2 regions of the Cupriavidus sp. 01T418 genome follow, and region 1 is predicted to be linked to the other one. Evidence: predicted binding sites of a transcription regulator. Region 1 holds the regulator's gene; the other holds the start of a gene.

Evidence for each region. Region 1 encodes HrcA, which represses chaperone genes, less so after heat shock. Its sites were predicted from a motif close to TTAGCACTCNNNNNNNNNGAGTGCTAA; they were not measured.
Region 2: a site for HrcA is predicted at 5,161-5,187, ahead of groES (co-chaperone GroES). Genes of this name have one in related genera too.

The regions. Positions count from the first base shown of each region.
Region 1 is NZ_JBFTQG010000002.1:281,068-293,035, reverse strand. It holds gene AC1DQ3_RS03440 (DMT family transporter) at 1-859, opposite strand, end outside; gene AC1DQ3_RS03435 (DUF1841 family protein) at 1,002-1,433, shown strand; gene AC1DQ3_RS03430 (thioredoxin family protein) at 1,534-1,968, opposite strand; gene grpE (nucleotide exchange factor GrpE) at 2,059-2,616, opposite strand; gene AC1DQ3_RS03420 (RNA-binding S4 domain-containing protein) at 3,096-3,491, opposite strand; gene hemH (ferrochelatase) at 3,525-4,640, opposite strand; gene hrcA (heat-inducible transcriptional repressor HrcA) at 4,753-5,793, opposite strand; gene AC1DQ3_RS03405 (NAD kinase) at 5,908-6,825, shown strand; gene recN (DNA repair protein RecN) at 6,860-8,581, shown strand; gene AC1DQ3_RS03395 (hypothetical protein) at 8,636-9,073, shown strand; gene AC1DQ3_RS03390 (S8 family peptidase) at 9,353-11,038, shown strand; gene rrtA (rhombosortase) at 11,112-11,738, opposite strand; gene glnE (bifunctional [glutamate--ammonia ligase]-adenylyl-L-tyrosine phosphorylase/[glutamate--ammonia-ligase] adenylyltransferase) at 11,735-11,968, opposite strand, start outside.
Region 2 is NZ_JBFTQG010000006.1:139,181-158,620, reverse strand. It holds gene AC1DQ3_RS09500 (vWA domain-containing protein) at 1-1,310, shown strand, start outside; gene AC1DQ3_RS09495 (methyltransferase family protein) at 1,359-2,024, shown strand; gene AC1DQ3_RS09490 (metallophosphoesterase) at 2,181-2,969, shown strand; gene groL (chaperonin GroEL) at 3,095-4,738, opposite strand; gene groES (co-chaperone GroES) at 4,779-5,069, opposite strand; gene AC1DQ3_RS09475 (Crp/Fnr family transcriptional regulator) at 6,190-6,882, shown strand; gene AC1DQ3_RS09470 (AMP-binding protein) at 6,900-8,555, opposite strand; gene AC1DQ3_RS09465 (nitroreductase) at 8,855-9,580, shown strand; gene AC1DQ3_RS09460 (SDR family NAD(P)-dependent oxidoreductase) at 9,670-10,434, shown strand; gene AC1DQ3_RS09455 (acetyl-CoA C-acyltransferase) at 10,464-11,651, shown strand; partial or broken gene AC1DQ3_RS09450 (LysR family transcriptional regulator) at 11,755-12,066, shown strand; gene AC1DQ3_RS09445 (cupin domain-containing protein) at 12,388-12,855, shown strand; partial or broken gene AC1DQ3_RS09440 (transposase) at 12,908-13,276, opposite strand; gene AC1DQ3_RS09435 (isocitrate lyase) at 13,625-15,205, shown strand; gene AC1DQ3_RS09430 (acyl-CoA dehydrogenase C-terminal domain-containing protein) at 15,608-17,386, opposite strand; gene AC1DQ3_RS09425 (acetyl-CoA C-acyltransferase) at 17,548-18,732, opposite strand; gene AC1DQ3_RS09420 (3-(methylthio)propionyl-CoA ligase) at 18,791-19,440, opposite strand, start outside.

The DNA.
Region 1 (11,968 bases):
GCGTCAGCCCGACGTGCTCCCCCAGCAAAAGCGCTGCCAGCACCACGGTCACCACCGGCTCCAGCGTGGACAGCATCGACGCCCGCGCCGCGCCGAGCCGCTGCAACCCGGCGAAAAAGGTCAGGATGGCCAGCACGGTCGACAGCAATGCGATCGCCAGCAGTGCCAGCCACCCGGCGAAGCCCTGCGGGAACTGCGGCGGCACGCCCGCCCCCGCCCGCATCACGCCCACCGCGACATAGACCACCGCCGCGGCACCGCACACCACGGTGGTGGTCGCCAGGGGATTGACACCCGCCGTAATGCGCGCGCCCACGATGATGTAGACCGAGTAGATCGCGGCCGATGCCAGGCCGAGCGCGATGCCCAGCGCGGAGCCCTGGCCGCCGCCCACGGTCAGCCCCGCCCCGACCGAGCAGAGTACGAGCGCGATCACGGACGCCGTACGCAAGCGCTCCTTGAGGAAAACGGCGGCGAGGATGGTGACGAAGAGCGGATACAGGTAGAGCAGCAAGGCAACCAGGCTGGCCTGGGCATGGTTGAGCGCGGTAAAGAAGCAGAATGACTGCCCGACATAGCCGATGCCCCCCATGGCGGCCAGCGCCAGCACCTTGCGCCAGCCCGGCAGGCTGACCCCGCGCAGGCGCATCGCCACCGCCAGCGCGAGCGCCGCCAGCACGAAGCGCACCGCGAGCAGGCCGTAGACGTCGGCGCCGGCGGCATAGGCAAAGCGCGCGAAGATCGCCATGGCGCCGAAGGCGCTGGCCGACAGCGCGATCAGCAGCACGCCGGCGAACTGCTCGCGGGCATGGTGGATGCTCGGGCGGGCACTGGCGGGGGAAGAATGGGAAGCGGACATGGGGGCGCGCGGAAGAGGGAAAGCCCGGCGGCGCCGGGCAACGCCGCATTCTAGTGGCTGGCGGCCTGAATCGGACAGCGCTGCGCGGGCCAGCCGGCGCTGCGCTGCAGCAACGGGACGGCTCGTTTACAATAGCGGCATCATGTTCAATCCCTCCCGCGAAGAAGTCCGCCGTTTTTTCTGTGAAGCCTGGCAGAAGCAGCGCGCTGGCAATGTCCTGACGCCGCTCGAAGTCATCGCAGTCGACTGGATCGGCGAACATCCCGAATACCACAGCCTGCTGACCGACACGGAAGGCGCGCTGACCAAGGATTACACCCCCGAAGGCGGTCAGACCAATCCCTTCCTGCACCTGTCCATGCACCTGTCCATCTCCGAACAGGTTTCCATCGACCAGCCTCCGGGCATCCGCCGCGCCTATGAGGCCCTGGCCCAGCGCCTGGATTCGCCTCACGAGGCGCAGCACCAGGTGATGGAATGCCTGGGTGAAATGCTCTGGCAGGCACAGCGCACTGGCCTTCCGCCCGACGCGGAGCAATACATCGCTTCGATCCAGCGACGCGCCAGCCGCTAGGCCGCGCTAGCGTCAGGTGGCAGGTTAATCACCGGCCATGGCGAGAGACTGCCGGACTACAACCGCAAGCTGCCGTGCCATTCCGGCTGGGGTACGCCGCTTAGCCCGCCAATGGCTTGCCGCTGGCCTTCAGGCGGGCGTTGGCCACTGCCGCGGCAAACTGGCCCTGGCCGTGCCAGCCGGTAGCCCGCCCCAGCTTCTTGCCCTTGTGGAAGAACATGAAAACCGGGATGCCATGCAGGCCGAAGCGCTTGCCCAGTTCGGGATGCGCATAGACGTTGGCGTGCAGCCAGTGCAGTTCGAGGGCACGCACCGGTCCGGGATTGGCCAGCATGGCCTTCTTCGCCATCTCGCAATTGAAGCAGTCCACGCCCCAGAAGAACACGCAGACGAGCGCGTCCCCCGCAGCGGCGATGGCGGTATCGATATCGTCACCCGCGACCTCGCGCATGCCGAACGCCTCGAAGGCGCGGTGATCCAGGTGCGCCTCCGCGTCGGCGGCGGGGGTGGCGGCATTGTCTGGCTTGATGGACATAAGCTGCTCCGGCAATGAAAAACGCCCGGGCCAGCGGCACCGGGCGTAGCTTGTGCCGGCCAGAGGGGCGGACAGCGAAAGGGACTGTGCTTATTTGGGCGCCGCCACGGTGACCAGCGCCGGACGCAGTACACGATCGGCGATCATGTAGCCGCGCTGCAGCACCGAGACCACGGTATTGGGCTCCTGCGGAGCGGGCACCACGGAGATGGCCTGGTGCCGGTGCGGGTCGAATTTCTCGCCCACCGGGTTCAGTTCGACGATCTTGCCCTTCTCGAAGGCGCTGGTGAGCTGGCGGCCCGTCAACTCGACCCCTTCGCGCAGCTTGGCGATATCGCCGGAGCCGTCGGCCAGTGCAGCCTGCAGGCTGTCCATCACTGGCAGCAGGTAGTCGGCAAAGCTCTCGATGGCGAACTTGTGCGCCTTGGCAACGTCCTCCTGGGCACGGCGGCGGATGTTCTCGCCCTCGGCCGTGGCCCGCAGGAACATGTCGTAGTGCTCCTTGGCCTTGGCTTCAAGCGCGGCCAACTGGGCTGCCACGCCGCCTGCGGCGGCGTTCTCGGCCTGGCCGGCCGGGGCGGTGTTCAGCTCCTCGCTAGCGGGCGTGGGCGGCGGCGTGGTGGATGGCGTCTGCTTCTGTTCTTCCATGTCGATCCGTATCAATGCAAGGACGCGGCCTGCCTGGTCGCAGGCCGCCGGTTGGTCAATCGGCAAATATAAGCCTGCAAGTGGTGGCAGGCCTCTGATTTTCAAGAGTGCACCGGGACGGTGCGGTGAAACACAAGGTTACAAACAGGAGTGCGCCGAAATAGGGGCCATATTGCATTGCCGCAGCGCCCCCCCTAAGATGAAATCATATAAAAATGATAAAAATAACGGGACTCGAAGATGCATCACAAGTCAGGTCACTCCCGGAAGGTTAGCCATGCATAAGCTGCCTGTTCTGACAGTTTGCCTACTAGCCGCATTATCGGTGATGACAGCCTTCATCTGCCTCTCCGGCGCCCTTACGCCGCGAGACACCGAATACGGCAGTGCCAAGGCAGTGTTCAAGCACTACATCGTTCCCTACGTTCGCTGACACGGCCGGGCGGGTTCGGGCGAGCGCCTGCGCGGCTTGTCCTGGCTCACCCCTTCACGCCGTCGATCTGGCGCCGGTCGCGCTTGGTCGGCCGGCCCTGCAAGCGCGATGCCGGTTCCACGTTAAGCCGCCTGTTCTCGGCATCTTGCCGCCGGCGAGCCTCGCTGGCCTCGGTTTCCGCATACAGTGTCTGGGCAACGGCTGCCGGGCCGCGCGCGCCGGCGATGCCCTTCACCACCAATTCCCAGCGCTGCTGGTGCGCCTCCAGGAAGATCGTGTCGCCCGGCCTGACCTCGCGCGAGTTCTTGCAGGCCTGGCCGTTGACCTGGACCTTGCCGCGCTCCACCGCCTCGGCCGCCAGCGAACGCGTCTTGAAGAAGCGCGCGCACCACAGCCATTTATCGATGCGCAGACGGGCATCGGCCTCGAAGGATACGTTCATGCCATCACTTCCATGTCGTTGGCCAGGCGCCGGTCATGCCGCCGCCCCGCGGGTCTGGGCTTGCGTGCGCCGGGCTTCGAGCTCATGCGGATGGGGCGGCCGCAGCGGCCAGCCTTGCAGGTGCTGCAAGCCGATTTCGGCGAGTCCGGCGATCCAGCTTTCCGCATCGTTGAGGCAAGGAATGTAGTGAAATACCTTGCCGCCAGCCATCTGGAACTCGGAGCGCCCTTCCATGGCGATCTCCTCCAGCGTTTCGAGGCAGTCTGCCGGGAAGCCGGGGCAGAACACGTCGACCCGGCCGGTGCCGACTTTGCCCAGTTCCTGCAGGGTGGGCGCGGTATAGGGCTGCAGCCACTCCGCCTTGCCGAAGCGCGACTGGAAGGTGACCTGGTACTGCCCGGGCTGCAAGCCCAGCGCCTCGCCCAGCAGGCGCCCGGTCTTGAGGCATTCGCAGTGGTAGGGATCACCCAGCTCCAGCGTCCGGCGCGGCACCCCGTGAAATGACAGGATCAGCTTGTCGCCGCGCGCGAAATCCGGCGTGCCGTGTTGCGCCCAGTATGCCCCGACCTGCTGGTGCAGGGCCGCGATATACGCCGGATGGTCGTGAAAATGCTTGACCAGCCGCAACTCGGGCTGGTTACGCCATGACTTCAGCACCCGGAACACCTCGTCGAAACCCGTCGCCGTGGTGGTGCCGGAGTACTGCGGGTACATCGGCAGCAACAGGATGCGTTCGGTGCCCTGGCGGCGCAGCGCTTCCAGCACCGAGGCGATCGACGGGTTGCCGTATCGCATGGCGCACGCCACCGTCACCGCATGGCCATGCTGGTTGAGCAACAACTGCAAGGCGTGGGCCTGGCGCTCGGTATGGACCAGCAGCGGCGATCCGGTCATATGCGCCTCGCGCAGCCAGATCGATTCGTACTTCATCGCGGAAGCGCGCGAACGCAGCGGCAGGATGATGCCGTACAGGATCGGCAGCCACGCCGCGCGCGGGATTTCCACGACACGCGGATCGGAGAGGAACTGCTTGAGATAACTGCCGACCGCCTTGGGCGTCGGCGCATCGGGCGTGCCGAGGTTGATCAGCAGGATCGCCGTACGCGGCGCCTGGCCATGCTGGTAGGCCGGTTCGGGAGTAAACGTCATGCAATTTCCGGTGTGGCGGGGCGGCGCGGGCACAGGGCGCGCGGCCGCCAGGTCTCGCCGAGCTGACAGGATGAAGGGGACAGGCAGTCTGTGAGACCGGGCCAGGACAATACTAGTTCTGGCTGAGCGCGCTGGACAACAGGCGCGCGGTAATGTCAACGATCGGGATCACCCGTTCGTAGGCCATGCGGGTCGGACCGATCACCCCGAGGGTGCCGACGATCTGCCCGTCGACCTCGTAGGGCGCGGTGATGACCGCCATGTCTTCCAGCGGCACCAGCTTGCTCTCGCCGCCGATGAAGATCTGCACGCCCTGGGCGTGGCTCGAGACATCGAGCAGCTTGAGCAGGCCGGTCTTGTGTTCGAAGACGTCGAACAGCTTGCGCAGCTTCTCCATGCTGGACGAGAGGTCTTCCACCTCGAGCAGCTTGCGTTCGCCGGAAATAAAGACGTGATCGTCCTCCTCCTCCTCGGCCATGGCGCTGCTGCCCGCCTCCACCGCCGCCTGCATCAGCTGCGACATATCCATGCGCAGCGCCTGCAGTTCGCCGCGCAGGTGGTTGCGCACATTGTCGAAGCTCATGCCGGCAAAGTGCGAATTGATGAAATTGGCGGCTTCGACCAGTTGCGACGGGGAATATGGCAGCTCGGTCTGGATGATGCGGTTCTGCACATCGCCCTCGGGCGTGACGATGATCAGCAGGATGCGCTTGTCGGAGAGCCGCATGAACTCGACCTGGCGGAACGCCTGGGCGCGGCGCGGCGTCATTACCACACCGGCAAATTGCGACAGGTTGGACAGGGTGTGCGCCGCCGAGGTGATCATCCGCTGCGGCCCCATCTGCTGGCCGCGCAGCTGGCCCTGGATCTTGCCCGTCAGCTCGGCCAGGTTGAGCGCGCCTTCCAGCGACTGGGCGGTCAGCATGGTGTCGACGAACAAGCGGTAGCCGCGCGGCGTCGGAATGCGCCCGGCCGAGGTATGCGGACTGGCAATAAACCCCATCTCCTCCAGATCCGACATCACATTGCGGATCGTGGCAGGCGACAGATCGAGCCCGGAGTACTTCGACAAGGTCCGTGAGCCCACGGGCTGCCCCTCGGCGATGTAGCGCTCGATCAGGGTTTTGAGAAGCGTTTTCGCACGTTCATCCATGATGTTCCCGATTTTACGCAAGTTTACCGCGTTCGGGCGGCTCATCCGTGTTCCGGCCGGGCCGGGGGTGCCGATCTGCTGACAATGGCGGCGGCGATATGGTCTAATCCCGGCATGTCCTCGCTCCCTACGCCCGGCGCCACGCGCGCGCCCTTTCGCACCGTCGCCCTGATCGGCAGGTACGCCACCGCCGGCATCGAGGGGCCGCTGGAAGACCTGGCCGCCTGTATCCTCAAGAACGGCCAGGATGTGGTGTTCGAACGCGAGACCGCAATGGCCACCGGGCTGACCGACTATCCGACCCTGGCGCCCGACGAGATCGGCAAGCATGCCGATGTGGCGGTGGTGCTGGGCGGCGACGGCACCCTGCTGGGCCTGGCGCGCCAGCTGGCCGGCTACCCGGTGCCGTTGATCGGCGTGAACCATGGGCGCCTCGGCTTCATGACCGACATCCCGCTGCAAGACGTGCAATCGGTACTGCCCGACATGCTCGCGGGCCGCCACGAATCCGAGACCCGCATGCTGCTGGAGTCGCAGGTGGTGCGCGACGATGGCGTGATCTTCTCCGCGCTGGCCTTCAACGACGTGGTTGTCAACCGTTCCGGCATCTCCGGCATGGTCGAGCTGGCGGTTTCGGTGGACGGCCACTTCATGTACAACCAGCGTTCGGACGGCCTGATCGTCTCGACGCCGACCGGCTCGACCGCCTATGCGCTGTCGGCGGGTGGCCCGATCCTGCACCCCACCCTGTCGGGGCTGGTGCTGGTGCCGATTGCCCCACACGCGCTGTCCAACCGCCCGATCGTCCTGCCGCACGACGCCGAAGTCTCGATCGAAGTGGCAACGGCGCGCGACGCCAGCGTCAACTTCGACATGCAGTCGCTGACCTCGCTGCTGCCTGGCGATCGCATCGTGGTCCGCCGTTCGGCCAAGACCGTCAACCTGCTGCACCCGATCGGCTACAACTACTACACGACTCTGCGCAAGAAGCTGCACTGGCACGAGTACCCGAGCGAAGACAACCGGCTCTGATCCGGCCCAGATCCGCCCCTGAACCGAACCCACGATGCTGCGCAGCCTGTCCATCCGCGATTTCGTCATCGTCGATACGCTCGACCTCGACTTCTCCCCGGGCTTCACCGTCTTTACCGGCGAGACCGGCGCCGGTAAATCGATCCTGATCGATGCGCTGGCCCTGGTGCTGGGTGAGCGCGCTGACGCCGGCGTGGTACGCGAAGGCGCCGCCCGGGCCAGTATCAGCGCCACTTTCGCCACCCCCGCCGGGCTCGATGCCTGGCTGGCCGAACACGACCTCACCGGCGACGACGGCACCGTGCTGCTGCGCCGCACCGTCGATGCCGGCGGGCGCAGCAAGGCCTTCATCAATGGCGCCGCCGCCACGCTGGGCCAGTTGCGCGACATCGGCGACCGCCTGGTCGACATCCACGGCCAGCATGCCCACCAGTTGCTGTTGCGCCCGGACGCGCAGCGCCTGCTGCTCGATGCCCACGCCGGCCTTGCCGCCCAGGCCGGCGCGGTCGCCGAGGCCTGGCGCTCGTGGCGCGCCTGCGTGCGCCAGCGCGAGACCATCGAGCACCGCTCGCGCGAGATGCAGCTCGAACGCGAACGGCTCGAATGGCAGGTCGGCGAACTCGAAAAGCTGGCGCCGCAAGCCGGCGAATGGGAAGACATCCAGGCTGAATACAACCGGCTCTCGCACGCCGCCGGGCTGATCGAGGGCAGCCGCGCCGCGCTGGAGGCGTTGTCCGAAGCCGATGGCTCGGTGCTATCGGGGCTCAACAGCGTGGTGCAGCGCCTGCGCCAGCTGGAGAACGTCGATCCTGCCCTGGGCGACGTGCTGGCGGCGCTGGACCCGGCCCTGGTGCAGGTCGAGGAGGCCGCGCACTCCCTCAACCGCTACGTCGACCGGCTCGATCTCGACCCGGAACGCCTGCAACTGGTGGAGGCGCGCATGCAGGCGCTGCACACCACCGCGCGCAAGTACCGGATGCCGCCCGAGCAACTGCCGGACGAGCTGCTGGCCCGCCGCCGGCAGCTCGACGACCTCCAGTCCGCCCAGGACCTGAACAAGGCGATGGCGCGCGAGGCCGCGGCCCGAGCCGCCTACCTGACCATCGCCCAGCACCTCGGCGCCGCCCGCAAGGTGGCGGCGGAAAGCCTGTCGGCCGCGGTCACGGATGCCATGCAGGGACTGTCCATGGCGGGCGGCAGCTTCGTCGTGGCGCTGCACCCGCTCGACGAAGGGCAGAGCCACGGCCTGGAACAAGTCGAATTCCTGGTGGCCGGCCATGCCGGCGTGAGCGCGCGGCCCCTCGCCAAGGTGGCCTCGGGCGGCGAACTCGCCCGTATCAGCCTGGCGATTTCGGTGATCACCAGCGAGGCCGCGCCGACCCCGACCCTGATCTTCGACGAGGTCGACACCGGCATCGGCGGCGCGGTGGCCGAAGTGGTGGGCCGCCGGCTGCAGGAGCTTGGGCGCGCCCGCCAGGTGCTGTGCGTGACCCACCTGCCGCAAGTCGCCGCCCAGGCCGGCGCCCACCTGCTGGTCAGCAAGGAGACCAGCCAGCCCGAAGGCATGGGCTCGGTCACCCGCTCGCGCATCCGCGCCCTCGACGCCGCCGGCCGCGTGGTCGAGACCGCCCGCATGCTGGGCGGCACCACCGTGACCGCCACCACCGTGCAGCACGCCGAGGAGATGCTCGCGCAAGGCGCGCGCGGCGCCACCGGCACGGCCCGGGAGCGCCGTTCGCGCCGGGCCGCCAGTTGATTGCCCGCGTCACCGCACCGGGCCGGTAACCGGTAACCATCCAGGAGTCTTTCCATGTCAATCGGCAAACTGCCGCACTCACGCTCACTGGCTCGCCCGCTGCTGATCACTGCCGCCTGCGGCCTGCTGGCCCTGCTCGCACTGAGCGCTTGCCAGGCGCAGCAGCGCCCCTATGCGCCGCCGGCCAACAGCATCAGCGCAGACCGCGCCGTGGGCGACATCATGGTGCGCTTCAGTGCCCCGCCCGTGACCGGCTCCGAAGAGGCCGACCGCCTGCTGGAAGCAATCACCGGGCCAATCCGCTTCGTCGTCAAGCGGCCCATGTCGGGCGGCGTCTGGCTGGTCACCGCCATTTCGTCATCCGCCGATGCTACGGTCGACCAGGCCGTGGCCACGCTGCGCGCTGCGCCGCGCATTGAAGTGGCCGAACCGGACCGCGTGCTCAAGCCGAATCGCACCATGCCCATGGGCCGCGACATGCCGCCAAGCTGAGGCTGGCGGGCAGGTTGTTGTCGATTTGCAGTCGATTAGCCTGACTTGAGTGCGCCATCCCACAGTTTTTTGCGGATGCCGGGGTAATGTTTCTAGAAGTAATTCGTCGAGAGAATTCGAAGTATTTCCATTTCACAAGTTTGCGTTGTTTGTTGTAGTGGCGAATATGGCGCATCAATTTTCGCTGGCCATGGCGCTCAGCCCGACCAGGCGACAATGGCAACACCGGGTCTTTGCACCGCGATCAGTCCGACGCGGGTTTAACAGAGGAAGGTAGACATGCAGCAACGGCTACACCGGTCTTGCAACGCGAAAAGCGTAACGCGCCTCGGCGCCCTGCTGCTGGCGCTGGGTGCCGCCCTCTGGCTGGCGGCACCCGCAGCGGCCAGCGCGACGCCCGGCCCCGCCGCGCGCCCGGCGCCGCCCTACAGTGGCAACTTCATCGTGCGCTGGCGCGACGGCAGCACCAAGGACGCAAGCAGCGGCGGTGCCGCCAGCGCCCAGGTCGACCGCATGCTGAGTGTGCAGCAAAGCACCGGCGTGGCGCTCTCGGTCAAGCGCCAGATGGGCGGCAAGCTGCAATTGCTGAGCGTCGCCGGCAGCCATGCCGCCGATCCCGAAGCCACCGCCGCCAAGCTGCGCCAGGACCCGCGCATCGCGGAGGTGGTGCCGGACCGCTGGCTGCACCTGCACGACACCGTGCCCAACGATCCGGATTTCGCGTTCAACCAGACCTACCTCGGCACCCCCGGCCAGGTGGCGGGTGGCGTGAACCTGCCGCCCGCATGGGACCGCACCCACGGCAGCAGCAGCCTGGTGATCGCGGTGGTCGATACCGGCGACCTGCCGCATCCGGACCTGGCCGCCCGCCTCGTGCCAGGCTACGACTTCATTACCGACCCCATCATCTCCAACGACGGCGACGGCCGCGATGCCGATGCCACCGATGCCGGCGACGGCGTGCCGGCCGGATTCACCTGTCCAGGCGAATCGACGCCCACCACCACGGCCACCACCAATAGCTGGCATGGCACCAGCGTAGCCGGGACGCTCGGTGCGCTCACCAATAACGGACAGAACATCGCGGGGGTGGACTGGAATGCCCGCATCCAGCCGGTGCGCGTATCCGGCCGCTGCGGCGCGCTGCTGTCGGACACCGTGGACGGCATGCGGTGGGCCGGCGGCCTCTCCGTGCCCAATGTCCCGGCCAATCCCACTCCCGCGCGCGTGGTCAACGTGAGCCTGGGCGGCGGCACCTGCTCCGGCATCGAGCAGCAGGCCGTGAACGACCTCGCCGCCAACGGCGTGGTGGTGGTCGCCGCCGCCGGCAACAGCGCCGGTGCGGTCGAGGCGCCCGCCGACTGCAGCGGCGTGGTGGCCGTCACCGCCCATGCCAACGACGGTGAGAACGCCAGCTATGCCAATGTGGGGCCGCAGGTCGCGCTGAGCGCGCCTGGCGGTGGCTGCGGCAATTCCAAGGTCGTGCAGGGCAGCAACGGCGCTACGTGTTCGGTGGCGCAGTCCTTCATTCGCGCCCTCTCCAATGACGGCACCACGTCGCTTGGCAACTACAACGTCATCGACGCCCAAGGCACGAGCTTTGCCGCGCCGCTGGTGTCAGGTGTGGTGGCGCTGATGCTCGCAACCAATCCGGCGCTGACACCCGCCCAGGTGCTTGCCACCCTGAAGAGTACCGCGCGCGCCCATCCGGCAGGCACGTTTTGCACGACCACCTCCGGCGCCGGCAGGTGCGGCGCGGGCCTGCTCGATGCCAACGCGGCCATCATCGCCGCCGCACAGGTCGTCCAGCCACCCCCGCCACCCCCGCCTGCTGCCACCCCTTCCTCGGGTGACGGTGGCGGTGGCGGCGGTGCGCTTTCGTGGCCGCTCGCCCTCGGCCTGGGTGCGCTTGGCTTGCTGCTGAGCTGGTTCGGACGGCGCGGCCAGCCGGCGAAATCGCGCTGATCGAACGGCGCTGGGCCGAGGCCGGGCAATGGGCAATGCCCCGCCTCGGCCGCTCATCCTGCCGCTGGCACGCCTATGCGGGCGGCTGGCCGTGACGGCGCTGCCACCACTCCTGCAGCAGCCACAGCGCCAGGCCGGCCACCGCGCCAGCCGCGTGCGAGATACGCACTACGCCGAAGCCCCACTGCGCATCGAATACCACCGGCGCGAGCCACGACTGCTCAAGCCAGGTCTTGACCAGCACGCCGAGGCAAAGCAACACGCCAGACACGCGCGACACGCCGCTGCCGGCCAGCAGGCGCAGGCCGCCCCACAGTGCCAGCCCGTGCAGCGCCCCGGACAGCCCCCCATACCAGCCCACCGACGGCACCCGGCACAGCGCCAGCTGGACCGCTACGCCGCTGGCAACCAGCACCGCCAGCATCGCGCCGGCACGCGCCTCGCGCCCGATCAGCAGCATCAGGCCCACGGCGGCCAGCAGGTCGGCCAGCCAGTGCTGCCAGCCGAGGTGGACCCACATCGCCGTGAACAGCCGCCACCATTGGCCGGCCACGCCGTGGCCCATGACCGCGTCGCGCAGGTAGAGCCCCTGCGCATGCAGCCAGGGTACGAAAGTGAAAGCGGCGCTCAGGGCGGCCAGCGCCGCCAGCGTGCCCAGCAAGGCCGGCCAGCGCGCGGCGCCGGCCGCGGGCGGGTTCATCTGCCGGCGGCCGCCGCCGGCTCGCCGAACACCGCCTGCCAGAGCGCGCGCACCTGCGCCGCCTGCGGCGCCACGGCCTCCGGCGCGACACGCGCGTGGACCTGGCCGTCCAGGCGCAACTGGTGCTGGCGCGCGCGGAATACGCGATACGCGTCGCCCACCTCGCGCGCCAGCCCGGCATCGATCAGGCCAAGCTCGCCGGCGGTGCGCAGCAGCGCGATATTGCCGGC
Region 2 (19,440 bases), on a different contig from region 1:
TCACCACGGGCAAGGACCAGGCAGAGCAGACAGATAACGCCAGGCAAGCCGCTCAGAAGTTCTTCGACGCCAACTTTCCCTCCGGCTACCTGGGCGCGACAGCTTCCCTCGATACCAGCAAGTCCGACTTTGTGCAGTTCGACACACCGACTTCGGGGGCTATCACCATCAATCCTTCTGCGTCGGCAATCATGCCGCTGAGGCTGCTGAAGGTCCTGGACCTCAACAACGTCACCGTTGGGGCTAGATCGCAGTCGATCCGCAAGGATCTTGACCTGATTTTCGTGATTGACTCGTCGGGTTCCATGAGCCCCGTGTGGAGCACGGTCAAGGCCAATGCCAACAGCTTCCTCGATCAGTTCAGCCCCACGGAAGATCGGGTTGGCCTGGTGCATTTCTCAGCCGGGGCCGTTTCGGATATCAAGATCAGTACGAGCACGCGCGGCTTCGATCGCACCACGATGAAGAGCACGATCAGCGGCCTCGGCAACGGCGGCACGACCAACTATGCGGAGGCTCTGTGGCAGGCCCGCGACCAGCTCAACAGCATCACCACGAATCCCTCCAGCCTGCGCGTGGTTGTGTTCTTCTCCGATGGTGAACCCAATACCCTGGCTGCCCGATACCAGGTCAACGCCACTTCGACGTCAACGACCACGACCACCACGGTTACCTGCAACAAGAACGGCAAAGGCTGCAAGAGCAGCAACTCGACCGCGCCACCGGTCAACAGCACGACGGCGGTCTGCGCCGGCGGCATCACCGGCGCCAAGAGCGGCGGCAGTACGAGCGGCTTCTACATCGTTGACCAGCGAGACACCAGGATGCCGGCTCCCTGTACCAACCTTGGCGGCAGTGCCACCCAAACCACCGGCGACACGGTGAACAACAACGTGGCAGGCACCTACGTCAGTACCACCACGAAAAGCACGACGCCCTTGCCCAAGCAGATGCCCGGCTACTACGACGTGCACGATCCCAACGACAAGTCATTCCCGATTGCCGGCACAAGCGTGCCGTTGACCGTCGGCAACAGCTTCAGCTCCACCAACGTCTTCAACGCGGCCACCAATGTGGCGGTCGAGATGGCCACGGCGCTGCGCAACCAGAACGTATATATCTTCGCACTCGGCCTGGATGGCAACGGAGGCTTTGACGCAGACCTGCTCAAGAACATGGCTAACACGACGGATGCCAAGCTGTATAACAACAAACAACCGGCCGGCGTCTATTGCTACGCCGCCAACATCAACGGTCTCAAGCCATGCTTTTCAAAGCTGGCCTCGGAGATCCTGCGAATTTCCAAGTAAAGAGTCCAGCGTGAATTGACCATAAGAGTCGCGAATCTTGGAGGCACTATGTTCGACAATCAGTCGGTGGAGGCTGGGGTACCGGGGCTGTTAATTCGGCGCGTTTCCAAAGTGGCGCTAGAGGTGTGCCTGCGACTCGCCACCGCGTTGTTGTTCGCTGTCTTCGCCTATGCCGCATACAGACACTGGCGTGCCGACCCGACCCGCATCACGCTGCTCCTGCTGGTGGTGGCCGAATGCCTGACCGTCGGCCTGTCGCTGGTAGCGCGCGTGCCGACCCGGCGTGACTGGAATCCAGTCGCCATACTCTGCTCGCTGTTTGCCACCTACTATTTCCTCGCGATTCAACTCTCACCAGGCGTGCGGATTGTGCCAGAATGGATCGGCGCCGCGTTGCAGATCTCGGGGATTGCGTGGCAGATCTTCGCGAAGGTGACGCTGCGCTACTCGTTCGGGCTTTTGCCAGCCAATCGCGGGATTGTGTCGAGCGGTGCATACCGGGTCGTACGGCATCCGATCTATCTCGGCTACCTCGTTGCCGACATTGGCTTCCTGCTTGCGAACTTCGGACTGCAAAACGTGCTGGTCTACGCTGGACAATTCGTACTGCAGGGTGGCCGTATCACCCTTGAAGAGAAGCTTCTGTCCGACGATCCCGAGTACCGGGCGTATCGGGACAAGGTACGCTTTCGCGTATTACCGGGATTCTTCTGATCCTGCTGGCAGTCCTTGCGGGCCTCCTGACCGGGACCAGCACCCCGCCGTATCCAACCCGTCCATGGCGGCCCGGCCTTGACCGACCCCACTCTTTTCTGAAGAATCCATGCATGACCGTGCCCTGAAGCGGCGCACGGACCGCATGGAGCCCTCATGAAGATCCGCATCCTCAGCGACCTGCACCTCGAGCACGATACACCGGCGTCGGTCCCTTCCTGCCCCGCCGACCTGACCGTGCTGGCCGGCGATATCGCCAACGGCCGCGCCGGCGTCGACTGGGCCGCGCGCACCTTTTCGGAGCCGGTGGTCTATGTGCCGGGCAATCACGAGTACTACGAGAACGCCTTCGAGCCGGTCGATGCGGCCATGGCCGAGGCCGCCGAAGAGGCGCCGCACATACACGTGCTCAATGACGCCGTGGCCTATTTCGATGGCCTGGCGGGCGGGCCGGTCCGCGTGATCGGCACCACCTGGTGGACCGATTACGCGCTGTTCGGCGCCGCCCGGCGCGAGGAGTCGATGCTGGCCTGCGCCGGCGTGATGGTGGACCACCGCCTGATCGAGATCGCCAACGGGGATGGCCAGCGGCGCCGCTTCACCACCGCCGATGCACTGGCGCGGCATGAAGCGGCCAGCGCGTGGCTGGCCGCGCAACTCGCCGTGCCCTTCGACGGCAAGACGGTGGTGGTGACCCACCACGCGCCCGATCTTGGCAGCCTGGACCCGCGCTTTTCCCACGACCTGGTCTCCAGCGGCTTTATCTCGCGCCGGCCGGACCTGGTCGCGCAGGCCGACCTGTGGATCCACGGGCATACGCACACCAGGTTCGACTACCGGCTCGATGATGCGCGGGTGGTGTGCAACCCGCGTGGCTACGTGCGACGCAAGACAGGCGAACCAGAGAACCCCGCCTTCGACTGGTGCTTCACGGTGGAACTTTAAGCCAGCCGCCGCCGACGCCAGGCGCGGCAACGCATGCTCCAGGCAAAAACCCCCGCCGGCTCGCGCCAGCGGGGGTTTTTGCTTACTACAGGTACAGCAGGCTGCCGTTTGGCAGGCCGGCAGATTTACATCATGCCGTCCATGCCGCCCATGCCACCCATGCCACCCGGCATTGCCGGAGCCGAGTCGTCCTTCGGCATTTCTGCAACTGCGCAGTCGGTGGTCAGCATCAGCGAAGCGACCGAAGCGGCGTTCTGCAGCGCGGTGCGGGTCACCTTGGTCGGGTCCAGCACGCCCATTTCCACCAGGTCACCGTACTCGCCGGTGGCGGCGTTGTAGCCGTAGTTGCCCTTGCCGTCGATGACCTTGGCCACGACGACCGAGGCTTCTTCACCAGCGTTCAGCACGATCTGGCGCAGCGGCTCTTCCATGGCGCGCAGCACGATCTTGATGCCGGCGTCCTGGTCGGGGTTGTCGCCGGTCAGGTTGGCGATGGCAGCGCGAGCGCGCAGCAGGGCCACACCGCCGCCGGGGACAATACCTTCTTCCACGGCTGCGCGGGTTGCGTGGAGTGCATCTTCCACACGTGCCTTCTTTTCCTTCATTTCGACTTCGGTGGCTGCGCCAACCTTGATCACTGCAACACCGCCGGCCAGCTTGGCCACGCGTTCCTGCAGCTTTTCACGGTCGTAGTCCGAGGTCGCTTCTTCGATCTGGGCACGGATCTGCTTCACGCGTGCTTCGATCGAGGCTGCGTCGCCGGCGCCGTCGATGATGATGGTGTTTTCCTTGCCGATCTCGATGCGCTTGGCTTGACCCAGTTCCTGCAGGGTTGCCTTTTCCAGCGTCAGGCCGATTTCTTCAGCGATCACTGCACCGCCGGTCAGGATGGCGATGTCTTCCAGCATGGCCTTGCGGCGGTCGCCGAAGCCCGGAGCCTTGACGGCAGCGGTCTTCAGGATGCCACGGATGTTGTTCACCACCAGGGTCGCCAGGGCTTCGCCTTCGACGTCTTCAGCGATGATCAGCAGCGGGCGGCCCGACTTGGCCACTTGCTCCAGCACCGGCAGCAGGTCGCGGATGTTCGAGATCTTCTTGTCGAACAGCAGCACGTACGGGTTGTCGAGGACGACAACTTGCTTTTCCGGGTTGTTGATGAAGTACGGCGACAGGTAGCCGCGGTCGAACTGCATGCCTTCCACGACTTCCAGCTCGTCGGCCAGCGACTTGCCGTCTTCCACGGTGATCACGCCTTCCTTGCCGACCTTGTCCATCGCTTCAGCGATCAGCTTGCCGATCACTTCGTCGCTGTTGGCGGAGATCGAGCCAACTTGGGCGATTTCCTTGCTGGTGGTGGTGGTCTTGGTCAGCTTCTTCAGCTCTTCGACCGCGTTCACCACAGCCTTGTCGATGCCGCGCTTCAGGTCCATCGGGTTCATGCCGGCGGCAACGTACTTCATGCCTTCGCGCACGATCGACTGGGCCAGCACGGTTGCGGTGGTGGTACCGTCACCGGCGTTGTCGCTGGTCTTGGAAGCCACTTCCTTGACCATCTGCGCGCCCATGTTCTGCAGCTTGTCCTTCAGCTCGATTTCCTTGGCCACGGACACACCGTCCTTGGTCACGGTCGGGCCGCCGAAGCTGCGCTCCAGCACAACGTTACGACCCTTCGGGCCCAGGGTAACCTTGACTGCGTTGGCGAGAATGTTCACGCCTTCGACCATCTTGGCACGGGCGGCGTCGCCGAATACTACGTCTTTAGCTGCCATGTTCTGAATCTCCTAAATCTGTACGAATGGAATGCGTGGATTACTTGTTCACCACAGCCATGATGTCTTCTTCACGCATGACCAGCAGTTCATCGCCGTCCACCTTCACGGCCTGGCCGGCATACTTGCCGAACAGCACGCGGTCACCCACCTTGACGTCGAGCGCGATCAAGGCACCCTTGTCATCCTTCTTGCCGGGGCCCACGGCCAGCACTTCACCTTGATCAGGCTTTTCGGCAGCGTTGTCGGGAATCACGATGCCGGATGCGGTCTTGGTTTCATTGTCCAGACGCTTCACGATCACGCGGTCGTGCAAAGGACGCAGATTCATACGGACTCCTTGGTACAAAAGTGATTTTAGGTTCACAAAAATGACCGCCAGCACTGACGGCCAGCAGAATTGGTGCGCCGGACGAGGCCTGTTAGCACTCATGCCCGACGAGTGCTAATTATAGGGACGGGGGGTTGCGTTTTCAAGTCAACGACTTGATACGTGTTTACCCTCAAGCCGTGTTTACTGTCGCTGGTGTCGAGATTCATTCAACTTTGAACTTTGTTCACTTAACTTTGAACTCCTCAGGGCATTGGCGGCAAGTCCGTGGCCGACAACTCATTAAAAATCAATAGGTTGCATCCACGTACGCACTCGTTGCGCGAGGGTCAACCCAGCGCCACCGGCGCGAGCCGACGGAGTCGCAAAAAGGTCAGCACGGCAAGCCGGTTGCGCCCGAAGTTCATCGGGCAGGTGGGCAAAACGCCCTTGGTGTAGTCGGCAAAGCCAGGCAAGCCAACCGATAAAGGCCACAGCGCTCGAAAAAGTCAACAGTAAGTCGCTCTGAAATCGGGCCGACGTTCCAGCCATGCTGGGCTCAGCAGGTGTCCGAGAATTCTGCGACTCCGAACCGGCATTCTCGGACCCCTGGAGGCGAAGTCGCCGGTCCTCTGCCGCCCTCGTGCCATAGCGTGATGACGAGGCATCTTCTCTCTCGGCGTAGTGGCGCTTGTCATCCACCTCGATGATCGGGAAGTAGAAGCAATTCCATGCGTTGACGGACCAATGCCGGGTTGAATTCGCGCAGAGCAGCAGCCTTGGTGCCGAAGTGCAAGTGGACCCGCGGAATCAGCGCAGAAAGGTCGAGCCTGAGCAGTGGAACGAATTGCTTGGAGTAAGAGTCTGGAAACGGGCGTACTCACCTTCTGTACCGGACGCTCGTGAGAAGAGGAACCTTCGGTTGCTTTGGCCGATGATCCACCTTTTTGCCGACCTGACGGCGGACGGCTCTTCCCGGCCATCTACCGACATTGGCCCACGCCATCAAGTGCTCGGTCGAACGTCGGCTGCTGCTCCGGACCGGACCTTCGAGCAGATATCAGCCGATCGGGTCATTGGGCAACATCGGCCGGCAAATGGTTAAACTAGAGCCTCTGGACCCTTCGAACCTAACTTGGCCATGCCCCTGTCAGTTGAGTTGCAGTGCTTCATATCGCGCTCCGCCTGGTCGGCTAATTTGACACAGGAGCAACTCGCTCGCGTCCAGAAAGATGCCTTTCAACGGTCGTATTCTGCCGGCGCCCTGGTCTGTCATCGCGGAGCCCCTGCGGATCATTGGCTAGGCGTGATCGAAGGGTTAGTCAAAGTCGATACGGTCTCGAAAGGTGGGCGGGCCACGACCTTCGCCGGCGTGCCGGCGGGTTCCTGGTTTGGCGAGGGAGCCCTATTAAAGGATGAACCTCGCCCATACTCGGTGGTAGCGCTGCGCGACAGCGAAGTCGGGTTTATTCCGCACAGCACGTTTGAGTGGCTGCTTGACAATAGCCATTCGTTCAGTCGATTTGTCATCGATCAACTCAATGCACGGTGTGGATACTACGTCGGTCTGGTTGGAAACCTCCGTTTGCAGAAAGCGTCTGCAAGAGTCGCTTTTTGTCTCGCTGAACTGTTCAATCCGCAACTCTTCGGCGTCACTGATCTGACGCTGGGTCTTTCGCAAGAAGAAATTGGACGTTTGTCCGGCCTTTCCAGGCAGAACACCAACCGGGCGCTTCACGAGCTCGCTGATGCGGGTCTTTTAACGATTGAATATGGCTCAGTTCGAATTCTTGACCTAACAGAGCTCCGAGATTTTGCGCATTCCGAAGATTGACCAGGCCGCATATGTGACTACGCGTCAGACAGCTTCGTAATGGCTTCCCGGCTGCCAGCCAGTGCTCGAAGTCGAAATTTCTGAATTTTTCCTGTGCCTGTCTTTGGCAGCGCGCCGTACACGATCCTCACAGGACACTTGTAGTGAGCGAGCCGCTCTCGACAGAACGTAATCAGCTCTCGTTCAGAAGGTGCATCGATACGCTGCCTCAATTCGACAAATGCGCAAGGCACTTCACCCCACCTGGCATCGGGCTGCGCCACCACTGCCGCGATGAGTACGGCCGGGTGCTGGTGCAATACTTCCTCCACCTCTACCGATGAAATATTTTCGCCGCCCGAAATGATGATGTCTTTGCAACGATCCGTGATCTGCATGTATCCGTCCGGGTGTACCACGGCAATATCGCCAGTGTGGAACCAGCCACCCTCGAAGGCGTTTCGCGTAGATTCCTCGTTCTTCAGATACCCTTTCATCATGACATTGCCCCGCAGCAGTATCTCTCCCTCGGTCTTTCCGTCCGCAGGAACTGACTCAAGCGTGGTTGGATTTGCTACTCGCACGGCTTCCAGTCCAGAGGCCCGATAACCTTGCCGCGCCTTCAGGCGCGCCTGCTCCTCGTTGGCCAATGCGCACCAGTCTGCCTGGATGAAGCAACTGACCGGCGTGCCGGAGGCTTCGGTGATGCCGTATACGTGCTCAACCTCGAATCCCAGCTCGCTGACAGATCTCAACACGGTTGCCGGGGGTGGGGACCCTGCCGTGCGCACGCGGACGATGCGAGGCAATGGACTACGCTCGCTGGCAGACGCGTCGGCCAATGCGGCCAGGACGATTGGCGCCGCACAAAAATGGTCGACCCCGTACTCGCGGATGGCTCGAAATATCCCTGCGGCATTGACTTTGCGCAGACAGACATGGGTGCCACCCGCTGCCGTGACTGCCCAGGCGAAGCACCAGCCGTTGGCGTGAAACATCGGTAGGGTCCAGAGATAGACCGGCCCGCGCGGCATGCCCCAATCAGTCAACTGGAGCATGCTCATAAGGTAGACCCCTCGGTGACTGACTACGACCCCTTTCGGGTCGGAGGTCGTGCCGGACGTGAAGTTCAACGCGATAGCTTCCCATTCGTCCGTGGGCCATACGCCTTTGAAGTCTGGATCACCCTCTCCAAGCAATTGCTCATAGTCGAGCTCACCTATCGATGCTGCCGGCGGCGCTTCGAGATCGGCAATGTCAATCACGAGTGGCCTGTCTGGAACTTGCTCTAGCGCGTCTGCAGCAAGGGCGGCAAATTCACGATCCACGAAAAGAACCTTACATTCCCCATGAAGCAGGATGAACCGAATGCCGTCAGCATCCAGCCTGCAGTTGATCGTGTTGAGGACAGCTCCGCTTAGCGGCACCCCGAAATGCGCCTCCACCAACGCGGGCGTATTAGGCGCAATGAGCGATACCGTGTCGCCGCGCTTGACACCTCGCCGGACGAGCGCGCTGGCCAGCCGGCGGCAGCGGCTGCGCGTCGCCGCCCAGGTCTGACGCATCTCGCCATGCACGATAGCAATATGCTCCGGAAATAAATCGGCGCATCGATCCAGTGAGTGCAGCGGTGTCAGCGGCACATGGTTGGCTTCGTTTCGATCGAGTCCGCGCTCGTAGATTTGGGTGGGCATGTCGTGTCTCCTCGTCTGATGTGAAAGTGTCCCGGATACAAGCGGTGCCACAGTGCAACCCCTGAATCGGAACGCTCGAACCTTGCGCTACCCCATCCAATCTAAACGTTGTGCTGGCCCGGAACTGTCCCGAACAAGACACTCCTTCGGTTCGTAGAGACGATCGGCTACCGGATGCCGATTGTCATGTTCGAGACAACATGTCCCGTTCTGCCCCGCTAGTCTTGTTCGCAAAGGCAATGCTGCCGCTCAAGGGAGTTGCCTGGGTTTGCCGACCGTGGAGACAAATGGAGTGACAGATGAAGAGAAGGGACACACCACCGGCGATGGATGCCGATGCGCTGCGCAAGGCCATCGAATGGGCGATCCTATCGCGTCGCAGCGTCAGGGCGTTTCTGCCCACGCCGGTTCCTCGAGAGACGGTGGAATCGATATTGGACATTGCGCGGTTTGCCGCCACAGGCGTCAACATCCAGCCTTGGCGCGTACACGTCGTCACGGGGCACGCCAAAGACCGCATCTGCGCTGCGATCCAGCGGGTTAATGACGATTCGGCCTTAGACGAGACATGCGCGGACGAATGGGACTACTACCCGCGCGAATGGATATCGCCATACCTTGAAAGAAAACGCGCTGTCGGTTGGACGCTATATGGGTTGCTTGGAATCGAAAAGGGCGACAAGGAACGAATGCAGGCCCAGCACAGCCGCAACTATCAATTCTTTGACGCGCCCATCGGCCTGTTCTTCACAATCGACCGCGTCATGCAGCAGGGTAGCCTGCTCGACTACGGGATGTTCCTGCAAAACATCATGATCGCCGCTCGTGCCCATGGCTTGAGCACATGCCCTCAAGCGGCATTTATGAAGTACCACAAAGTAATTTCGGAGCAACTCCGACTGGAGAAAACTGAGAGGTTCGTTGTCGGCATGAGTCTTGGATTTGCGGACGCCTCATGCATCGAGAACACCCTCGTTACGGAAAGAGCGGAGGTTGGCTCGTTCACCACGTTTTATTCGGATTAGCGGTGCGCTTGGGAAGCGGACGCCAGACGCCAGTCAGGGGCCCGCGTACCGAATGCATTAGCGGAGCGTCATATGAAAGGAAAACGGACATGCAGATCAGAGACAACGTTTTTGTAGTGACTGGGGCCGGTTCCGGCCTGGGAGCGGCCACGGCGAAGATGATCGTCGAGCGGGGCGGCAAGGTGGTCCTGGCGGACGTCAACCCCGAGGCAGGTGAGACCATCACCGCACAGCTAGGGCCAAATGCCCGATTCGTTGCCACCGACGTCGCCAGCGAACACAGCGCCCGGGCAGCTTTTGCAGCGGCCACGGAAATGGGACACCTCAGGGGACTCGTCAATTGCGCAGGCGTTGCGCCGGCGGAAAAGGTCATCGGCCGTGAAGGAACCCACAAGCTGGACGCGTTCGCCCGGACGATCAATATCAACTTGGTTGGTACTTTCAACATGACCCGCATTGCGGCGGAGATGATGAGTGCCTGCCCCCCAAAGACCTCCGGCGAGCGCGGCGTCATCATCTGCACAGCGTCGGTGGCCGCGTTTGAGGGGCAGGTGGGGCAGGCAGCCTACGCCGCTTCCAAAGGCGGCGTTGTCGCGATGACGTTGCCACTCGCGCGGGAACTCTCGCGCTGCGGCATCCGGGTTATGACAGTTGCTCCAGGCATCATGGAAACCCCCATGTTGCTCGGCATGGCCGCTGAAGTACAGGAGGCGCTCGGCAAAACGGTGCCGTTTCCAGCCCGGATGGGCAAGCCAGCCGAATACGCCGCTCTGGTGGAGCACATCCTCTTGAATGAATACCTGAACGGCGAGGTCATCCGCCTCGACGGCGCCATCCGTATGGCCGCCAAATAAACCGCATCCATTTTTTCAGCGAATAAGCAATGTCCAAAGATCCCGTAGTTATCGTATCTGTCGCCCGTACCCCTATTGGCAGCTTCCAGGGGGATCTCTCCAGTTGCACAGCGCCGCAGCTCGGTGCCGTTGCGGTAAAGGCCGCTATCCAGCGCGCTGGCGTTAGCGCCGACGAGGTGCAGGAACTCATCCTGGGTTGTGTGCTGCCTGCGGGCCTCGGCCAGGCCCCGGCGCGCCAGGCGGCCATCGGCGCCGGGCTACCCCTCTCGGTGGTCTGCTCCACTGTCAACAAAGTGTGCGGTTCCGGCATGAAAGCCGCCATGCTGGCCCATGATGTCCTGATGGCCAGCAGCAACGAGGTCATTGTTGCGGGTGGCATGGAGTCCATGACAAACGCTCCCTACTTCATCCCGAAGGCACGAGGGGGCTTCCGCCTTGGTCACGGACAGATTCTCGACCATATGTCCTTCGACGGCCTGGAAGATGCTTATTTCGATCGCGGCCGTCAAATGGGCATTTTCGCTGAAGAGTGCGCCAAGTCTTACGGCTTTTCTCGAGAAGATCAGGATGCCTACGCAATAAAGTCAACCACACGAGCCCAAGCCGCTATTCGGTCCGGTGCCTTCGCGTGGGAGGTCACCCCCGTGATGACCTCCAGCAAAAAAGGCGATGTTCTGGTGGAGCACGATGAGCAGCCGGGCAAAGCCAAACTGGACAAGATCACCAGTCTGAAACCCGCTTTCAAGACCGATGGCACAGTAACGGCGGCTAACTCCAGTTCGATTTCCGATGGTGCCGCCGCGCTGGTGCTGATGCGCCTCTCAAGTGCCGAGAGACTTGGGATCAAGCCTCTGGCCGCTATCGTCGGGCACGCCACCCACGCTCAAGAGCCGAGACTGTTTACCACCGCTCCCGCGGGCGCGATAGAGAAACTACTGTCCAGGATTGGATGGGGGACGTCCAGCGTAGATTTGTGGGAAATCAACGAGGCATTTGCAGTCGCCGTGATGGCTGCCATGCGGGACATGGCGCTCGATCACGACAAGGTCAACATACACGGCGGCGCCTGCGCCATCGGTCACCCTATCGGCGCTTCCGGAGCACGCATTCTAGTCACCTTGCTTGCGGCCCTCAGATTAACGGGCGGAAAGCGCGGAATTGCCAGCCTTTGCATCGGCGGTGGCGAAGCCACTGCCATCGCCATCGAGATGATTTAACGTAAGCGTCGGTCAGCCGGCGCACACTGTCACGCCTGCAAAGGGATGTAGCGATAGGTCATTTATCGCGCTTCGCCGGTTGGACTCGCATCGGGAGCTCTGCATGGACATACTTCAAGACATGCGCGTCTTTGTGCGCGTCGTCGAAGCCGGGAGCTTCACGGCGGTGGCGAACGGCATGGACACCACTCCTGGCCAGGCCTCACGCGCCGTTTCGGATCTGGAAGCACACCTTCGAACCCGACTGCTCAACAGGACCACACGACGCATCGCGCTGACTGAAGCTGGTGAGCGATATTACGATCATTGCATGCAGATTCTGGCACTGATCGAACAGGCTGAGGCGGAGGCTGGTGACGCACATGCGCGTCCGTTTGGGAAACTGAGGGTTCGAACTCCCGTCGGGTTTGGACAGAGTGATATGGCGGGGGGGGGCTCGAGTGGCCGTAAAGGGCACCGATTGCTCGCCGGCCAGCTTGATTGGTCGAATGGCGGTTGCACCTTCGAAGCAGCCGTTGCGGTGGCGCGATCTCGAACGGCAGTTCAGGGTCGGGAACCGCCAGCCAGAGCCGCTGAATCTCCTTCGGGTGGCCCCCTTTCGGCGAGCGATTGATTCAGTGCTCGCGGGTTTCCCCTCAATTCTGGGCGCGGATCGCGGTGAGACAATCCCGCCGTATCGCACGAATTAAGCATCGTAGCGATCCAATGCTCGCAGACCAACCGAAGGGAGATGAATATGCATCGCTTTGTCGCTCTTTCCGCTGTCCCAATCGCTTTTGCCTGTGGCTACCTTACAGCCCATACGGGACTGCCGCCGGCCCACGCGCAAATCCCGCCCGCCACATTGGCGCCGCAGATCATCAACTTGGTCGCCATGAGCAATGAAGACATCGGACCGCAGGTTCCCAATATGGGCACGCTACGTACGAAAGGGCTGGTGGCGACGCCACAAGGGACCGTTGCAGTGCAATCGGGCAACGTTCCGAAGCACTACCACACCAGCGCCGACGAGATCCAGTATGTCATTTCAGGAAAGGGCACATTCTGGCTGGGCAGTGAACAGCGCGAGGTCGGCCCGGGCGACCTGATTATCATTCCAAAGGGTGTCGCGCACGCGGGTTCGATCGCAACCAGCGGCGATTTCAAGGCGCTGGCAATCAAGTTGCCGCCGCAGGCTGCCGGGGATACCCATATGCTTCCCTGAAACATCAACGCACTGAAGGCAGAAACTCTGGCTCCCCCAAGAGGCCAGCTTGTTATCGCCCCCCTGTTCCCTCCAGCCGTGTCCTGGCGGCCAGTTGCTGCCGCCCAACCCGCCCCACAATGGCCGGCTCGATGACGATCATCGGCGCACCGCAGTGCCGGCAGACGAAGACCGCAGGGATAGCAACCCCGGGAGCGTCGGGCTGGGTGTCGGCCTCAGGCATGACGTCCAGCAGTTCACGGGCCTTGGCGAGACTGGCGCGGCGCACCGGGTTGGCGAGCAGGCCGTAGTGACGGATGCGATGGAAGCCGGCGGGCAGCACATGGAGCAGGAAGCGGCGCATGAACTCGCCGGTTTCGAGCGTCATGATCTTGTGGCGGGTGCGTCCCTTTGCGCGGTAGTCCTTCCAGCGGAAGGTGACACCGCGTTCATCGAAGGCGTCGTTCGACAGACGTCTACAAAATCCCCCAACTATCGTTGCGCAAGCCATCTGTGCTTGCCGTTACTTCTAACAACTGAAAGCGCTTTTCACATTGTGGAATTCCATCCGAATTTCCGCAGCGTTTTGTTTTCGTTCCTCGAAAACGCGTTCCACATCACGAAATTCATTGCCTATCTCATTGAAAAATAAGGATAAACAAACTCTTATGTCTTATATAAGACTCCACCGTGATGCGCCAGAGGCGCCATACAATGATTCCACGCTGCTTGCTTCGACATTCGTAGCGGCACACGCAACCCTTTCTTCAAACGCGCTTAGGAATATCGTATGGCCCAGTATCAAGACGACATCAAGGCAGTTGCTGGTTTGAAAGAGAACCACGGCAGCGCATGGAATGCCATCAACCCCGAGTATGCCGCCCGCATGCGTGCCCAGAACAAGTTCAAAACGGGCCTGGACATCGCCAAGTACACCGCCAGGATCATGCGCGCCGACATGGCCGCCTACGATGCCGACTCGTCCAAGTACACCCAGTCGCTGGGTTGCTGGCACGGCTTCATCGGCCAGCAGAAAATGATCTCCATCAAGAAGCACTTCAACAGCACCGACCGCCGCTACCTTTACCTGTCCGGCTGGATGGTGGCCGCGCTGCGCTCCGAGTTCGGCCCGCTGCCGGACCAGTCGATGCATGAAAAAACCTCCGTCAGCGCGCTGATCCGCGAGCTGTACACCTTCCTGCGCCAGGCCGACGCCCGTGAACTGGGCGGCCTGTTCCGCGAACTGGATGCTGCCCAAGGACCTGCCAAGGCCGCCATCCAGGAAAAAATCGACAACCACGTCACCCACGTTGTGCCCATCATCGCGGACATCGACGCGGGTTTCGGCAACGCCGAAGCAACGTACCTGCTGGCCAAGCAGTTCATCGAAGCGGGCGCATGCTGCATTCAGATCGAAAACCAGGTGTCCGACGAGAAGCAGTGCGGCCACCAGGATGGCAAGGTCACCGTGCCGCACGAGGACTTCCTGGCCAAGATCCGCGCCATCCGCTACGCCTTCCTGGAACTGGGCGTGGATGACGGCATCATCGTGGCCCGTACCGACTCGCTGGGAGCTGGCCTGACCAAGCAGATCGCCGTGACCAACACGACGGGCGACCTGGGCGATCAATACAATGCCTTCCTCGATTGCGAGGAATTGTCGGCCGACGAGCTGGGCAATGGTGACGTCATCATCAAGCGCGACGGCAAGCTGCTGCGCCCCAAGCGCCTGCCTAGCAACCTGTTCCAGTTCCGCGCCGGCACGGGCGAAGCGCGCTGCGTACTGGATTGCGTCACCGCACTGCAAAACGGCGCCGACCTGCTGTGGATCGAGACCGAAAAGCCGCATATCGCCCAAATCGGCGGCATGGTCAGCGAGATTCGCAAAGTCATCCCGAATGCCAAGCTGGTGTACAACAACAGCCCATCCTTCAACTGGACCCTGAATTTCCGCCAGCAGGTGTATGACGCGATGAAGGCCGCGGGCAAGGATGTGTCGGCATACGAGCGCACCCAACTGATGAGCGTGGAATACGATCAGACCGAACTGGCGAAGCTTGCCGACGAACAGATCCGGACCTTCCAGGCCGACGCGTCGCGCGAAGCAGGTATCTTCCACCATCTGATTACGCTGCCGACCTACCACACCGCCGCACTGTCGACCGACAACCTGGCCAAGGAATACTTCGGCGACCAGGGCATGCTGGGTTACGTGGCTGGCGTGCAGCGCAAGGAAATCCGCCAGGGCATCGCCTGCGTCAAGCACCAGAACATGTCCGGCTCGGACATCGGCGACGATCACAAGGAGTATTTCAGCGGCGAAGCGGCCCTGAAAGCGGCGGGTAAAGACAACACCATGAACCAGTTCTGATACCAGTAAAACCCCCAGGCAAAACGCCAACCCATAACGGGTTGGCGTTTTTTTTCCGCCGAGATGGCTCGCGGGGGGGCCTCATCGAACGATTTCTTGCGCGCCTACATGCGGAAACTGTACGTGTGGCTCGGTAGAGAACGACGGGCGGTGGATTCGCAGACGGCGATTCGATGAAGAAGCCTTGCGTGGCACCGGCACGCGTCGGGACCGCTTCGAGCAATCCGGAGCCGCCGCTTTTGAATTGGGCAGAGACGTTCGCAAAACTCGACCAAGGGTCTGGAGAAGGTCGAAAATGGGCAATCTGCTACAACGGGCGAACGGATCGGCTGGCTCATCGAGTTGCGCCACCGTTTGGTTTGCCAGAATACATTCTGCTCGCAGTACCACGGTGAACCGGCATCACAGCAACTCGACATCTGCCTCCATCACCACTGCCGCCCCCGCGCGAATCTCGGCGCACAATGCCAGTGTTTCCGGAAGCAGACGCTGGTAGTAGAAACGTGCAGTCGACAGCTTCGCGGTGTAGATCGGATCGCCAGACTCGAGCTTGCCCAGGGCAATCGCCGCCGCGCGAGCCCACATCCAGGCGAGCACCAGGTGTCCAAGCAGACGCAGGAATGGTGCAGCGGCAGCGCCTGCCGTGTGCGTGTTGCCCGTCGCATCCGAGAAGATGTCCCTGGTAGTGGCCTCCACTTCGCGGATCAAGTCACCCAGGGGTTGCGTGAATGCCTTGAGCGCGTCTACGCCGCCATGCTCGTCGACGAACGCCGAGACCACCTGCAGGAACTTCGCCAGGCGCCGGCCCTCGTCCGCAAGCACTTTCCGGCCCAACAGATCCATCGCCTGTACGCCGTTTGTTCCCTCATACAGGCCGACGATCCTCACGTCCCGCAGATGCTGCTCTACGCCGTTGTCCCGGATGTACCCATGCCCACCATAAACCTGCATGGCGAGTAGTGTCGATTCAACGGCGACATCGCTTGCCATAGCCTTCAACACCGGCGTCATCAGCCCGAGAAAATCAGTCGCCTGCTCGCGCACCATGGGATCCGGATGGATGCGTTGCATGTCACTCAACTGAGCCGTCCACAATGCGACGGCGCGCAGCCCTTCGACGTACGCTTTCTGCGTCAACAACATGCGCCGGACATCCGGGTGCCCGACGATGGGATCTGCCGTCATATTCGCCAGATTGCCACCCGTACGACCCTGCACGCGTTCTTTTGCATAGGCCAGCGCCTTCTGATACGCAGCCTGCATGACACCGATTGCGGTAATGCCAACCATGATTCTGGCGTGGTTCATCTGTACGAACATGGCCGCCAGACCTTTGTTCGCCTCGCCAAGCAACCAGCCAATCGCGTTGTCGAAATTGAGCGTACAGGTTGAATTCCCGTGAATGCCCATTTTTTCCTCGACGTTCCCGCATGTCACGCCATTGTGGCAGGTTGGTGATCCATCCTTGCCCACCTGGAGCTTGGGGACCAGGAAGAGCGAGATGCCCTTCACGCCTTTCGGAGCATCCGGCAACCGCGCCAGGACGAGATGCACGATGTTGTCCGTCAGGTCGTGATCGCCGCCCGAGATGAAGATCTTGGTGCCCGTGATCTCATAGCCGCCGTCTCCCACGGGGACTGCACGCGTGCGCAACAAGCCGAGATCGGTTCCCGCGTGCGGCTCGGTCAGGCACATGGTGCCGGCCCATTCACCCGATGCCAGTTTTGGAAGATATTGGGCCTTCAGCTTCTCCGAGCCATTCGCCTCGATGTTGACGTACGTCGCATGTGACATACCCGGATAGGCCGCCCATCCCATGTTGGCGCCGCTCAGCATCTCGGTGACGGCGCTATCGATCACCGATGGGAATCCCTGTCCCCCATACTCCGGGCTGCAGCCAAGGCCACACCATCCGCTTTCCGAAAACTGGCGATACGCGTTCACGAACCCGGGGGGTGTAGAGACCTTTCCCTCACTGTCGAGGCGGCATCCCGCAGTGTCGCCAATGGCATTCAGTGGCGCGATCACTTCATTCGAAAAAACGCCGGCCGCATCAAGGACCTGGTTGACAACATCGACATCGAACTCCGGCTGACCGCAAGCTTTGAACACTTCCGAAACCTGGAGAAGTTCATGCAGGACGAACTGAAAATCACGAACGGGGCTTTCGTAGACTGTCATAATTTTGGCGTGCTGCTTGAGTTGAATGGGATGAAATGGCGGCAATGGTTCGTTCCGGCTTCAACCCGCCGCGCATGCCGCTCGGACTTCCTGCGCTACGCGCGATACGAACCTGCCGGGAATAGTGAAAGCGATGCAGTGTCCTGTGAAACCACCACGGCTCAGAGCACTTCAAACAGGCCGGCAGCACCCATTCCGCCGCCAACGCACATCGTGACCACAACGTAGCGTGCCCCCCGCCGCTTTCCCTCGACGAGCGCGTGACCCACCAGACGGGAGCCAGTCATGCCGAACGGATGGCCGATGGAAATCCCTCCATCATTGACGTTCAACCTCGCGGGATCGATGCCCAGCTTTTCACGACAGTAGAGCACCTGACAAGCAAAGGCTTCGTTCAGCTCCCACAGGCCAATGTCGTCCACCTTCAGCCCGTGCTGCTTCAACAGTTTGGGTACGGCGAAGACCGGGCCGATCCCCATTTCCTCGGGCGCCAGCCCGGCTACCGCGACGCCGCGATATACACCCAGCGGCGTCAGTCCCCGCCGCTCGGCAAGAGCACGCTCGACGAGCACGCACGCCGACGCACCATCGGACAACTGACTGGCGTTCCCGGCGGTGATGCATCCCCCTTCCACTACCGGCTCAAGCTTGGCCAGCCCTTCGAACGTCGTATCGGGCCTGTTACCTTCGTCCCTGTCCAACGTGACCTGCCGATGCGAGACGGCTCCGGTCTTCTTGTCGGTAATGGCCATATTGGTCGTGATCGGTACGATCTCGGCATCGAACAGGCCCTTCTCCTGTGCAATAGCCGTGCGCCTCTGGGCTTCGAACGAATAGGCGTCCTGCGCTTCCCGGCTGATGCCATACCTTTTCGCAACGATCTCCGCGGTTTCCAGCATGGGAACGTAGGCATGTTCCACGCGGTCCACGAGTTCGCGATCCACCGTGTCGCCTATCCATTTGAAAAATGGCTGCAGCACGGCAGAGATATTCTCCTGTCCTCCACCGATGACGACATCCATCCCGTCGACCATGATCTGCTTGGCGGCTGTCGCGATTGCCATGAGCCCGGAGGCGCACTGCCGGTCAATGGTCTGGCCAGACACGGTGGCTGGCAGTCCCGCTGCAAGCGCGGCCAACCTGCCGATGTTCGAGCCCGCCGTACCCGCCGCCATGGCGGTGCCGACTACCACGTCTTCCACTTCACCTGCTTCGATGCCGGCGCGCAGCACTGCGTGATGAATCACGTGTCCCATCAGGGTCGGCGACTTGATGTCATTCAGCGCCCCTCGGAACGCACGTCCGATGCCTGTACGGGCAGTCGATATAATGACGGCTTCTCTCATTTTCGGTCTCCGGGCTGATCGATGTAATGTGGCAAGGGCGGCGGCTGCGCCGCGATCTTCACGCGGTTTGCAAGACGTAATCCCCCAGCATCTCGCGCACCTTGGTTTTCAGCATTTTTCCAGTGGCACCAAGCGGAATCGCGTCGACAAACACAACGTCGTCTGGCACTTGCCACTTTGCCGCCTTCGAGACGTAGAACCGAAGCAACTCTTCGCGCGACACTTCATGGCCCAGTCGCCTCATGACGACAAGAATCGGGCGTTCATTCCACTTGGGATGGGGTACGCCGACACAGGCGGCCATCTGTACGGCCGGATGCGCCATCGCGATATTCTCGATTTCTATGGAACTGATCCATTCTCCACCGGATTTGATAACGTCCTTGCTGCGGTCCGTGATATGCATGTAGCCGTCGGGGTCGATCGTCGCGATGTCACCGGTGCGGAACCAGCCATCCTTGAGCAGCGGGCCGGCTTCCGCCTTGAAATACTCCCTGACGACCCAGTGCCCCCTGACCTCCAGTTCGCCCTGGGTTTCGCCGTCCCAGGGAGCCTCGTTGCCATCGCCGCCGATCGTGCGCATGTCGAATCCAAATGCGACGCGCCCCTGCTTGAGTCGTCGCGCCTCCTGCGCCTCGGAAGGCAACCGCGCATGGTTGTGCTTGGGCGAGCTGGCCGTGCCGGTCGGACTTGTTTCGGTCATGCCCC